DNA from 3 places in the Pseudarthrobacter sp. Hb11 genome. Region 3 is predicted to be linked to each of the others. Evidence: riboswitches for the same ligand, from Rfam matches in the RefSeq annotation. Region 3 holds a riboswitch; each other region holds the start of a gene.

Region 1 (3,069 bases), on a different contig from region 3:
GTAGAGGAAGCGCTCGCCGCAGCAACGGACGGAGACCTTGATCCCTTCACCCGGCTCCTCGAAGTGGTCCGCGCCCCGTTCACTGAGCGACCAGGGCTGGAACGCTACACCGAGGGAGCGCCGGAGGACTTCGGCAGCTACCAGACCTTCTGCGGGACCTGAGCGCCCCCGGCAGCTGAGCACCGGCTCAGGAAGGCCGGAAACAAAACAGGGGCGGCAGCCGGGAAGAATCCCGCCTGCCGCCCCTCCTCGGGTGGTGTTACTACGCTACGCGGACGAAGGAAGCGCCGCTGAGCCAGCTGATGGAGTGGACCTCGGTCTTGAAGCCGTCTACGCCACCGCTGACAACCTGGCCGTTGCCGGCGAAGACGCCAACGTGACCGGCGGTGATCACCAGGTCACCGGGAGCCGGGGTGCCCACAGTGGTGCCGTACTGGTAGAACTGGCCCGGGGCCAGGTCGCCAACGCTCTTGCCCACGGAACGGAGAGCCTTCTCCACCATGGCGGTGCAGTCCTGCTGGACGCCCACCTGGCCGTAGGCGTTCGCGAGGATGGCTGCGCCGGTACCGGTGCCGGCGGCCGCGGGAGCTGCCGGGGCGGGTGCTGCCGGAGCAGGAGCGGTGGAGGCGTAGGACAGGTTCATTCCGGTGTTGGCCGGGGCGGCGGCAGTCACGGCCGGAGCCGGAGCCGGAGCCGCAGCTGCCGGAGCCGCCGGAGCGGCTGCAACGGAACCGGCGCCGGGGACCTTGATCTCGTCACCGGGGTAGATGATCGCGGAGATCGACAGCCCATTGGCGGACAGGACATCATTCAGGGCTACTCCGTGGGCGGCCGAGATGGCGCCCAGGGTATCGCCGGCAACAACGGTGTGCACGTTGCCTGCAGCTGCTGCGGGGGCAGCCACTGCAGCAGCCGGTGCTGCGTAAGCCTGGGTGTTAGTGGTCTCGGTGGTGTCCGGACCGGTTACGCCTGCGTGGGCCGGGGCGCCCACACCGAAGGCAATGCCGGATGCTGCTGCAACGGCGAGCGCCGGGCGGCCAAGGGACTTGGCTGAGACAGCCAGACCCTCAAGCGCGATTGAGCGGGCCGGAGTCGCGCGGTGACGGGCGGTAGTGGAATTTTTTGACACGGTTGATCGCCTCTCCCATGCCTGCGGGGTGAGCTGTCGGGTTCGGGTTGGAGATACCCGGCCGGGAGCAATTCCGTAATGAACGGTGTCGCTCTCGACTTAACCCCAAGGCCTCGCGTGAGGCCGGTGGAAACGTGGTTCCCCCGTCCCTGCCAGCTGGAAAGCGTTGGTTCCCGGGTCAGTGGCAGGGCTCGGCATACTGAGGGGAATGTCCCGTTTGGGAGGGACACCTGAAGACCCTAACCCGACTTCGGGTGCATTGTCACGTTTGGGTAACATGCGAGGTGCTTCTATCACATTCCGCAAATGACTGGAATTGGGTTTACCACGCGGCTGACCTCGCGAGATACTATCCTGTTACGGAAGCCGTGTTGCTTTGGTCACAAACTCGTAAATGGACTGGATAACGGGGCCGGAAGCTTGCCCCGGAAGCGCCGCGCGGAGGAGGATATGGCCACCCCCTAGGAGGCGCCGTGATTCAGCTTGGAAAGTACGAAAAGTACTTGATTGAGGAATTTTTTGACGACTACCGCGCCGGTACTCTGAGCCAGCGGACTTTCACCCGGCGGGTTGCCTTCATTACGGGCAGCATGGCGGCAGCCGCGGCGGCGATGCTGCTGGTAGGTTGCACTCCCAGCGAGGTACCGCGGAGCACCGACCCCATGCCCACACCGGAACTTTCCACATCGTCGGCCACCGGAACGGCCGGCGCAGGAGCCGCAGGTGCCGTCCCTGGGGCCAAGAGCCCGCTTTCCCTCCCGGAGGGCGCATCAGGGATGACGACGGCGACCATCCATTTTCCGTCCGGGGGAACCTCTATCAGCGCCTACCAGGCCAAGCCGGAGCGGGCAGGGCGCAGCCCTGCAGTGCTAATCTGCCATGAGAACCGAGGGCTGACAGCCCATATAGAAGACGTGGCGCGGCGCTTTGCGGGAGAGGGCTACGTTGCCCTGGCTCTTGATTTGCTGAGCCGGGAAGGCGGGACTGCGAACCTGGACCGTGACGCTGTTCCCGGTGCCCTCACCCAGGCAGGCGCCCAGCGTCACATTGCCGACTTCAAGGCAGCGGTGGAGTATCTCCGGGGCCAGGACTTTGTGGACGGCCAGCGCATCGCCATGACCGGCTACTGCTTCGGCGGCGGAATCACCTGGCAGGCAGCCACGGAGCTGGACGGGCTGAAGGCCACGGCCGCGTTTTATGGCCCCGCCCCCGACCTGGGCAAGGTGCCGGGCATAAAAGCGGCAGTTTTTGGAGTCTACGCTGAACGTGATGAACGCATCACCGCCGCCGTGCCTGCGCTCAAGGATGCGCTTGCGGCAACCAACGTTGTCCACCAGATCACCGTCTACCCCGGCGTGGAGCACGCCTTCCACAACGACACCGGCGACCGCTACAACGAAGCCCAGGCCACGGCCGCGTGGAACGACACCCTCGCCTGGTTTGGCCAGCACCTTTAGGCCCCGGCGTTCCTGCCAAACCCTGAGTCGGCGCGGAACTCGATCGCATAACCGATGAAGGCACGCCAGCCTTCAATGCGCGGCTGAAGCGGGTACCCGAACCACTCGCGCTAGGCTTTTGCCATGTCCGACTTTGAACGGTTCCGGATCCTGCTCGAGGAGGAGCGGGAGCGGAAGATTGCCCTCCTTCCGGCGCTCCGCGCGGACATCGCCTCCGCAAACTCGGCGCGCCAGGACTCGAACGTGGATGACGAACACGATCCGGAAGGCCCCACCATCGCCTTCGAGCTGTCCCAGGCCTCCGCCCTGCTGAAGCAGAGCAGTGCCGGGCTGGATCAGGTGGACGCAGCCTTGGCCAGAATCGCTGAGGGAACCTACGGGACCTGCGCCGTCTGCGGGGACGCCATCGCCGAAGGCAGGCTGGAGGCACGGCCGTGGACCCCGTTCTGCATCCGACACGCCTCGGCAGGCCGCCCATGAGCA
Region 2 (3,069 bases), on a different contig from region 3:
CGCGCCGGAAGGCCTGGCGAAGCTGGAGGAGGAACTCGCGGACGCCAACGTAACCATCGTCCTGGCTTCAATCGACGAAAAGCTCAACGAGAAGTCATACATCGTCCCCGGACTCGGGGACGCGGGCGACCGCCTTTACGGCATCGCGGGGTAGTCCTCAAGCCTTTTGCATTCCGCGCCGCGTCGCTAGCCTGTGCGGATGGACTGGAAACTGGAACTTGTGTATGTCCCTGTGTCAGACGTGGACCGCGCCAAGGATTTCTACGTCAACAAGGTGGGGTTCAATGCCGACTTCGATGAGCGGCCCACGGACTCGATCCGCTTTGTCCAGCTGACGCCGCCGGGCTCGGCCTGCTCGATCTGCATTGGGGAGGGGCTTACGGACGCACCTCCGGGCACCGGCTCCAACCTCCAGCTCGTGGTGGACGACATCTCTGCCGCGCACCAGCATCTGAAAAACAACGGGGTAGACGTCAGTGACGTCGACATACAGGACTGGGGCCACTTTGTGTACTTCGCCGATCCCGACGGCAACAGGTGGGCCGTCCAGTACATCCCCGGCCGCGGCGCCTGACCTGCTGCGACGGCCAGGTCATTTCTTTCCGGCTTGAGGTCTGCAACCATCTTGGCAATCCGCCGCGAGGGGTTCCCGCAGTTTTGGCTTCGCCCCGCGGTCATGGTGCACAATACGCCGGGCGGCCCGCCCCTCTACGAGGTGCGGGCCGCGCCGGCTGACGTGTCCTGTGGAACCGGTGGGCTTAGTACCAGTTGTTCGACAGGTGGAAGTTCAGCGCACCACACGGGGACTGGTAGCGCTCCTGGATGTAGTCCAGGCCCCAGTTGATCTGGGTGCGGTAGTTGGTGCGGTAGTCCGCGCCGGCGCTGGCCATCTTCTCGGCGGGCAGGGACTGGACGATGCCGTAGGCGCCGCTGCTCGGGTTGGTGGCCGTGGTGGTCCAGTCCGATTCCTTGGTCCACAGTGTCTTCAGGCACTGCATCTGGTCAGGAGCCCAACCGTAGCTTCCCAGCTTGCTAGCGGCATAAGCCTGGGCGCCGGCGGGATCATTGACCGCGACGACGGGGGCAGGCTTAGGTGCGGGGGCAGGCTTGGGTGCCGGTGCACGTTTCGGGGCAGGTTTTGGTGCCGGCGCAGGCTTGGGAGCGGGTGCCGGTGCGGCTTTCGGAGCCGGTGCGGGCTCGGCCGCCTGCGGAACCACATTGATTTTCGGCAGGGCTGGGGCAGCAGACTCCGGCGCGGGATTCGCCGTGATCTCGCTCTTCTCGATGCTGAGGCTGGATTGCGCCTCGGCGGCCTGCGTCTCGGTGGCTGCTACGCGGATGCTGGTTTCCGTAGCCTGCCCTGCAGCGCCCGCCCCAATTAGGAGTGCGCATGACGCGGCCACCACGGCGGCGCGCTTGCCGAAGGAAGGGATTTTGCCGGTTTCCGGTGCGGCCTGCGGTGCAGACTCGTTTTTCGGGCGTGGCTGTGCCAGGAACTTGAACATAATGAATCGCCTCTCACACCTGCGGAGTTAGCTGTCGGGTTCGGATGAGGGCATCCGGCCAGACGGAAGGATCACGTGCTGGCTTAACCCCAAGGGCAATCAGTGCCCGGGACGGTGGGTCCCCCGCCTCTGCCTTGGTTCAAGAGGAATCCGGGAAGTGGCAGAGCTTGGCGTCATCCGGATATACGGCCCGAACGGGAACCGTACCTAATCGACGGTACAGGAATTACCAGCACAAGTCACATTTTGGTAACAGAGATCACGACGACGGCGCGTCGCCTTGCCGAAAGGGTCACAGGATCAGCAGTTGCAGGGCAGGTTCAGCGCGCAGTGGCTGTGACGTCACCGTTACCCTTCCTCCGGGGGCCTTCACGATGGACAGCCCGAGACAGCCTCCGCGGTGGTTCCGGCCGAGGTTTGTTTCCGCGCGTTCGACAACAGATTCATCAGCAACCTGGCGCAGCTGCGAAGGATCGCCGTTGACCACAACGGGCTCGTCCGGAAGCTGCAGCCGCCAGTTATGCCCGGGCACCATCACCTTTTCGTCACTGACGCTTTCGATGGGCAGCCACTTTGCACCGTCGGGGCGACCGTCCGCAGCCACCGCCACCGACCAGCCGGCCACGCGCAGGCCCATGCTGATCAGCTCGGACAGGCTTGGCTCGTCGTCAACCACCAGGGCGCGGATGGGGGATCCGTCCGGGTGGGAGGGCTGGGGGCGATCGATCGGTTAGCCGCGGCTATGGGGTTCCTGTGCCTCTCGGTCTGGTTGTTCCTGAGGCGGAGGACGAGGCATTTTTACTGTCCAAGCCCCAGTGCCGCTGGACAGAAGACCCCGCACGGCTGGGCGATTTCGGCATTCCCAGTGCATCTGAAGAAAAAGCTCGTTGACGGGGGCGGGCCCGAATTATGTTCAGCTTCGGCAGCCCGGGGGACAGAAAACCGGGGAAATGATCAGCAATCCGACCATTCGTCAGAATCGTGATCTGCAGCACATTAAGCGCTTTTGTCTCAATATGCGGACCGGAGCGTCCATTGTTACTTGCAAGTTAGCATTGTTACGCTGCACACTTCCATTGTGAACAAGAACTCAACAGCACCTGCAGCCGCAGACTATTGGCCCAGCACATCAGGTGCTGCCGACATGCGCTGTTGTCGAATGTACGCCTGATCTTCCCACCCCTTGAAGTTCGTAGGCATACGCCCCCAGCCCAGCGTCGGGCGTCCCTCCCCAATCCATTGCGGGGAACCCAGCATTCGAGCCGCGATGACGGCCATTCACATTGAGGTAAGCAATCCATGTCAGTTGCATCCGGATACGTCCACATTTCTGTCCGTAACGCCGCCAAGGGTGGCCAGTCGTCCGGCCTCCGCCCCGGCTTTGGACCGCGCACGTCGCTCGCTCCCGCAACTTCGGGAAGCAGCTTCCCCGGCCCTGGATACGGCCCCCAGGGCTACAACCCCAACTCCTACGGCCAGCTCCGTGCCGTCCCGCCGGCAGAGTCCGCGCCGGTCACCGCTCCCACCCCTGTAGTGGCCGGGCCGAACCCGGTCCGCCCAGTGG
Region 3 (3,069 bases):
CACAAGCACCAGCGCCCGGCGGAAAGTAATAACCGCCAGCGGTTCATATCCAGCATTCAGAACGAGAGTGCGCATGCACGTACCTCTTCACGGCCGCACCCGGTCAGGGGCACGAGGGCCGGCTGCCCTCGGCATGGTCCGGGCTATGGATCGACACCACAAGAGTAAACAAAGAAGTGCACTATCAGCTAATTCCTGACCCGGGCCGCCGCGTCCGGCTGGCAATTAGTGCCCCGGGCAGATGGACCCGGGGTTTAAACAGACAGGACCCCCGCCGCAAGGGCAGGGGTCCTGATGTGTCTTGATCAACCGCTAAGCGCGGGCTGCAAGGATGTCAGTTGACGCGGATGAACACCGGGCCGGAGCCCACGTTGGCGCTGAAGACAACGGTCTGGTTGCCGTTGTAGCCGCCGTGCACCGCTTGGCCGTTGCCGGCGTAGACGGCGATGTGGGCCATGCCGGAACCACCGTCGGCGTAGTAGATGAGGTCGCCCGGCTGAGCCTCGGCGGCGCTCACGGTGCGCCCCAGGGAGAGGTAACCGGCAGGCCAGTCATGGAAGTTGATGCCCACGGCAGCCAGGGAGTTGGTCACCAGCATGGTGCAGTCCTGCGAAACGCCGAGCTGGGCGTAGGCGGCGGACAGAATGGCTGCGCCCTTGCCGCTTGCCGAGGCAGGAGCGGCGGGGGCTGCAGCGGCCGGAGCCGTGGCGGTCACCTTGGCAACAGCGGCCGTCTCTGCGGCGGGAGCGGGCGCGGGAGCCGGAGCCGGAGCCGGAGCCGGAGCTGCTTCCTGAACCTCAACCTCAACCTCGGGCTCCGGAGCTTCCACAACGGGAGCCGGCGTGGTGGTCACGGCAGGCTTCTCGAAGGTGATGGCAATGGTGGAAGCAGCCGAGATGGGAGCCTCAACCGTTGCTTCAACTTCCAGGGTGGAAGCCGGAGCGGAGTCGCGCTGAACGTTGGCGTCAGCAGCGTTGGCAGCCAGGCCGCTGGTCAGGACCAGACCGGAAGCAGCTGCGATGACAGCTGCCTGGCGTCCTACGCCGCCGGCGTTGTCGCCGACAGCCTTGGCAATGATGGCGAGCGAGTTGGTTTTGGTGACCTCGGCGCGGTGCCGTGCGGTTGCACGAGTAGTCATCAGTTCTCTCTTTCGTTTTCCTTCAAACCGCATGTAGGCAGCCAAAGGTGACTGGACGTGCCGGCATCTTGGGGGTACGCCGGCACGCCCCGAACGGGGGATGTGTGATTTAGCGAAAAGCGTTTGGGCAAAGAAAAAGCCCTTGGACCGTAAGGTCGAAGAACTAGTTCATGGTGTAGAACGCGGAGGAACCGGTAGCAGCTACCGAGTGCAGGAGCGTTCCCTGCGAGGGGTTCAAGGCGCTGATCATCATGCCGTTGCCAACGTAGATGCCGACGTGCGCACCGCCGTTCTGCATAACCAGGTCGCCCGGCTGCGGCGTGGACGTGGGCTTCATCGCAGTCCAGGCGTTGACGCGGGGGATGCTGATGCCGGCCTGGGCGTAAACCCACTGGGTGAAGCCGGAGCAGTCCCAGCCGCTGGGGGTGGTGCCGCCCCACACATACGGGCTGCCGATGCCGGTGTACGCGATGGCCGCAATGCCGGAGGTGGCAGCGGAGGACGCGGTGGCCACGACCTTCTCTGCTGCTGCCGATGCGGTGGTCTCTGTGGAAACCGATGCGGTGGACTCTGTGGAAACGGTGTCCGTGTCGGTGGCCGCGGCCGTGTCATCGTCATCAGAAGTTGACTGGACAGTCACCGGCTCCAGCACGGGAGCGGCGATGGTCTTGACCACCGGACGCTCGAAGGACACGGTAGCCGTGGGTGCCGCAGTGACCGCGAGGGCCGACTGCGCGGACCCGGACTCGGTGGAAGCAGAGACACCAGCGGTGGTGTCCGCCGCGTTGGCCGGCAGGCCCAAGGTCAGGACGAGGCCGGACGCAGCAGCGATAACTGCAGCCTGGCGACCTACTGTCCCGGCATTGGCACTAACAGCCTTGGACATGGTGTCCAGGGGGTTGGTACGAACCGATTGCGCACGGTGGCGCGCAGAATTATGGCGTGAAGACACGAAGGTAGCCTCTCCCAATGCCTGCGAGGTGAGCTGTCGGATTCGGATGGGAGTCACCCGGCCGCGCGGCTTCCTGGGAAGCTTTTGCGACTTAACCCCAAGGCCTTCAAACTGAAGGCCATAATTGGTTCCCCCGCCCCTGCCAGACGATGAAATGCGAACGGACCTTGAGCGGTGGCAGAGTTAGGCAATCCGCACAAGAGCGTCAACTTCGGAAAAGTTGACGCGAGTTAGACGGTACAGCAGTTTTGCTTGAATGTCACATTCAGGTCACGGCAGGTCAACATCATTTGATAGTTCACCGTCACTTGACTAAAGCCAGCCCGTGGGGTCAACAACTTCGCCGTTGACCTGGACCTCGAAGTGCAGGTGGCAGCCTGTGGAGGCTCCCGTGGTCCCGCTGAGGGCCACAACATCCCCGCGGGATACTGTCTGCCCCTCCTTCACGCTGAAAGAGGAGAGGTGGTTGTACGTGGTTTCCAGGCCGTTGCCGTGGTCCACTACAACGCGGTTGCCGCCACCGTACTCGTGCCAGCCCACAAAGGTAACGGTTCCGGTGGCCGCAGCCAGAACAGAGGTGCCGCACTGGGCTACGTAATCCTGTCCGCGGTGGAAGTCACCGGAGCCTCCCGTGATGGGGCTGACGCGGTAACCAAAGGGCGAGGCAGTGCTCAATGCAGCGAGCGGGGCACCGAGGCTTCCGGTGGAAGCGGCGCGGGTGATGGCGCCCGCAGACTGGGCACTGAGCAGCTGTTTCAGCTTCCCGTCGGGGTCCGCTTCGGTGACCACGGCGGATCGGCTGAAGTCTATTTCGGCCTCCGCTTCCGCGGAAATTTTGGGCTGTGGGGCTACAGCGGACGCGGCAACAGGAGAGCTCCCTGAGGCATCCGTAGCCATCACGGGACTGGTGGCCGGTACGGTCACGGTGAGCACCAGTCCGGTGGCGGCCAGGGCGACGCCGGCCTTCTGGCCGATGCCG

The links. Region 3 has a riboswitch for cyclic di-AMP ahead of AC50X7_RS16320 (C40 family peptidase). Riboswitches for the same ligand answer to the same signal wherever they lie in the genome.
Region 1: linked by a shared signal. The riboswitch ahead of AC50X7_RS00580 (LysM peptidoglycan-binding domain-containing protein) and the one ahead of AC50X7_RS16320 (C40 family peptidase) in region 3 are both predicted to bind cyclic di-AMP.
Region 2: linked by a shared signal. The riboswitch ahead of AC50X7_RS10010 (aggregation-promoting factor C-terminal-like domain-containing protein) and the one ahead of AC50X7_RS16320 (C40 family peptidase) in region 3 are both predicted to bind cyclic di-AMP.

What each region holds. Positions count from the first base shown of each region.
Region 1 is NZ_JBWZCM010000001.1:115,631-118,699, forward strand. Features, by position in the region: gene AC50X7_RS00575 (protein adenylyltransferase SelO) at 1-162, shown strand, start outside; gene AC50X7_RS00580 (LysM peptidoglycan-binding domain-containing protein) at 263-1,129, opposite strand; cyclic di-AMP (ydaO/yuaA leader) riboswitch at 1,133-1,305, opposite strand; gene AC50X7_RS00585 (dienelactone hydrolase family protein) at 1,603-2,586, shown strand; gene AC50X7_RS00590 (TraR/DksA family transcriptional regulator) at 2,710-3,066, shown strand; gene AC50X7_RS00595 (DNA alkylation repair protein) at 3,063-3,069, shown strand, end outside.
Region 2 is NZ_JBWZCM010000005.1:75,271-78,339, reverse strand. Features, by position in the region: gene upp (uracil phosphoribosyltransferase) at 1-154, shown strand, start outside; gene AC50X7_RS10015 (glyoxalase superfamily protein) at 200-574, shown strand; gene AC50X7_RS10010 (aggregation-promoting factor C-terminal-like domain-containing protein) at 759-1,505, opposite strand; cyclic di-AMP (ydaO/yuaA leader) riboswitch at 1,511-1,671, opposite strand; partial or broken gene AC50X7_RS10005 (DNA-binding response regulator) at 2,029-2,232, opposite strand; gene AC50X7_RS10000 (winged helix-turn-helix domain-containing protein) at 2,805-3,069, shown strand, end outside.
Region 3 is NZ_JBWZCM010000014.1:52,942-56,010, reverse strand. Features, by position in the region: gene AC50X7_RS16330 (HNH endonuclease) at 1-75, opposite strand, end outside; gene AC50X7_RS16325 (NlpC/P60 family protein) at 335-1,138, opposite strand; gene AC50X7_RS16320 (C40 family peptidase) at 1,302-2,024, opposite strand; cyclic di-AMP (ydaO/yuaA leader) riboswitch at 2,095-2,274, opposite strand; gene AC50X7_RS16315 (M23 family metallopeptidase) at 2,403-3,069, opposite strand, start outside.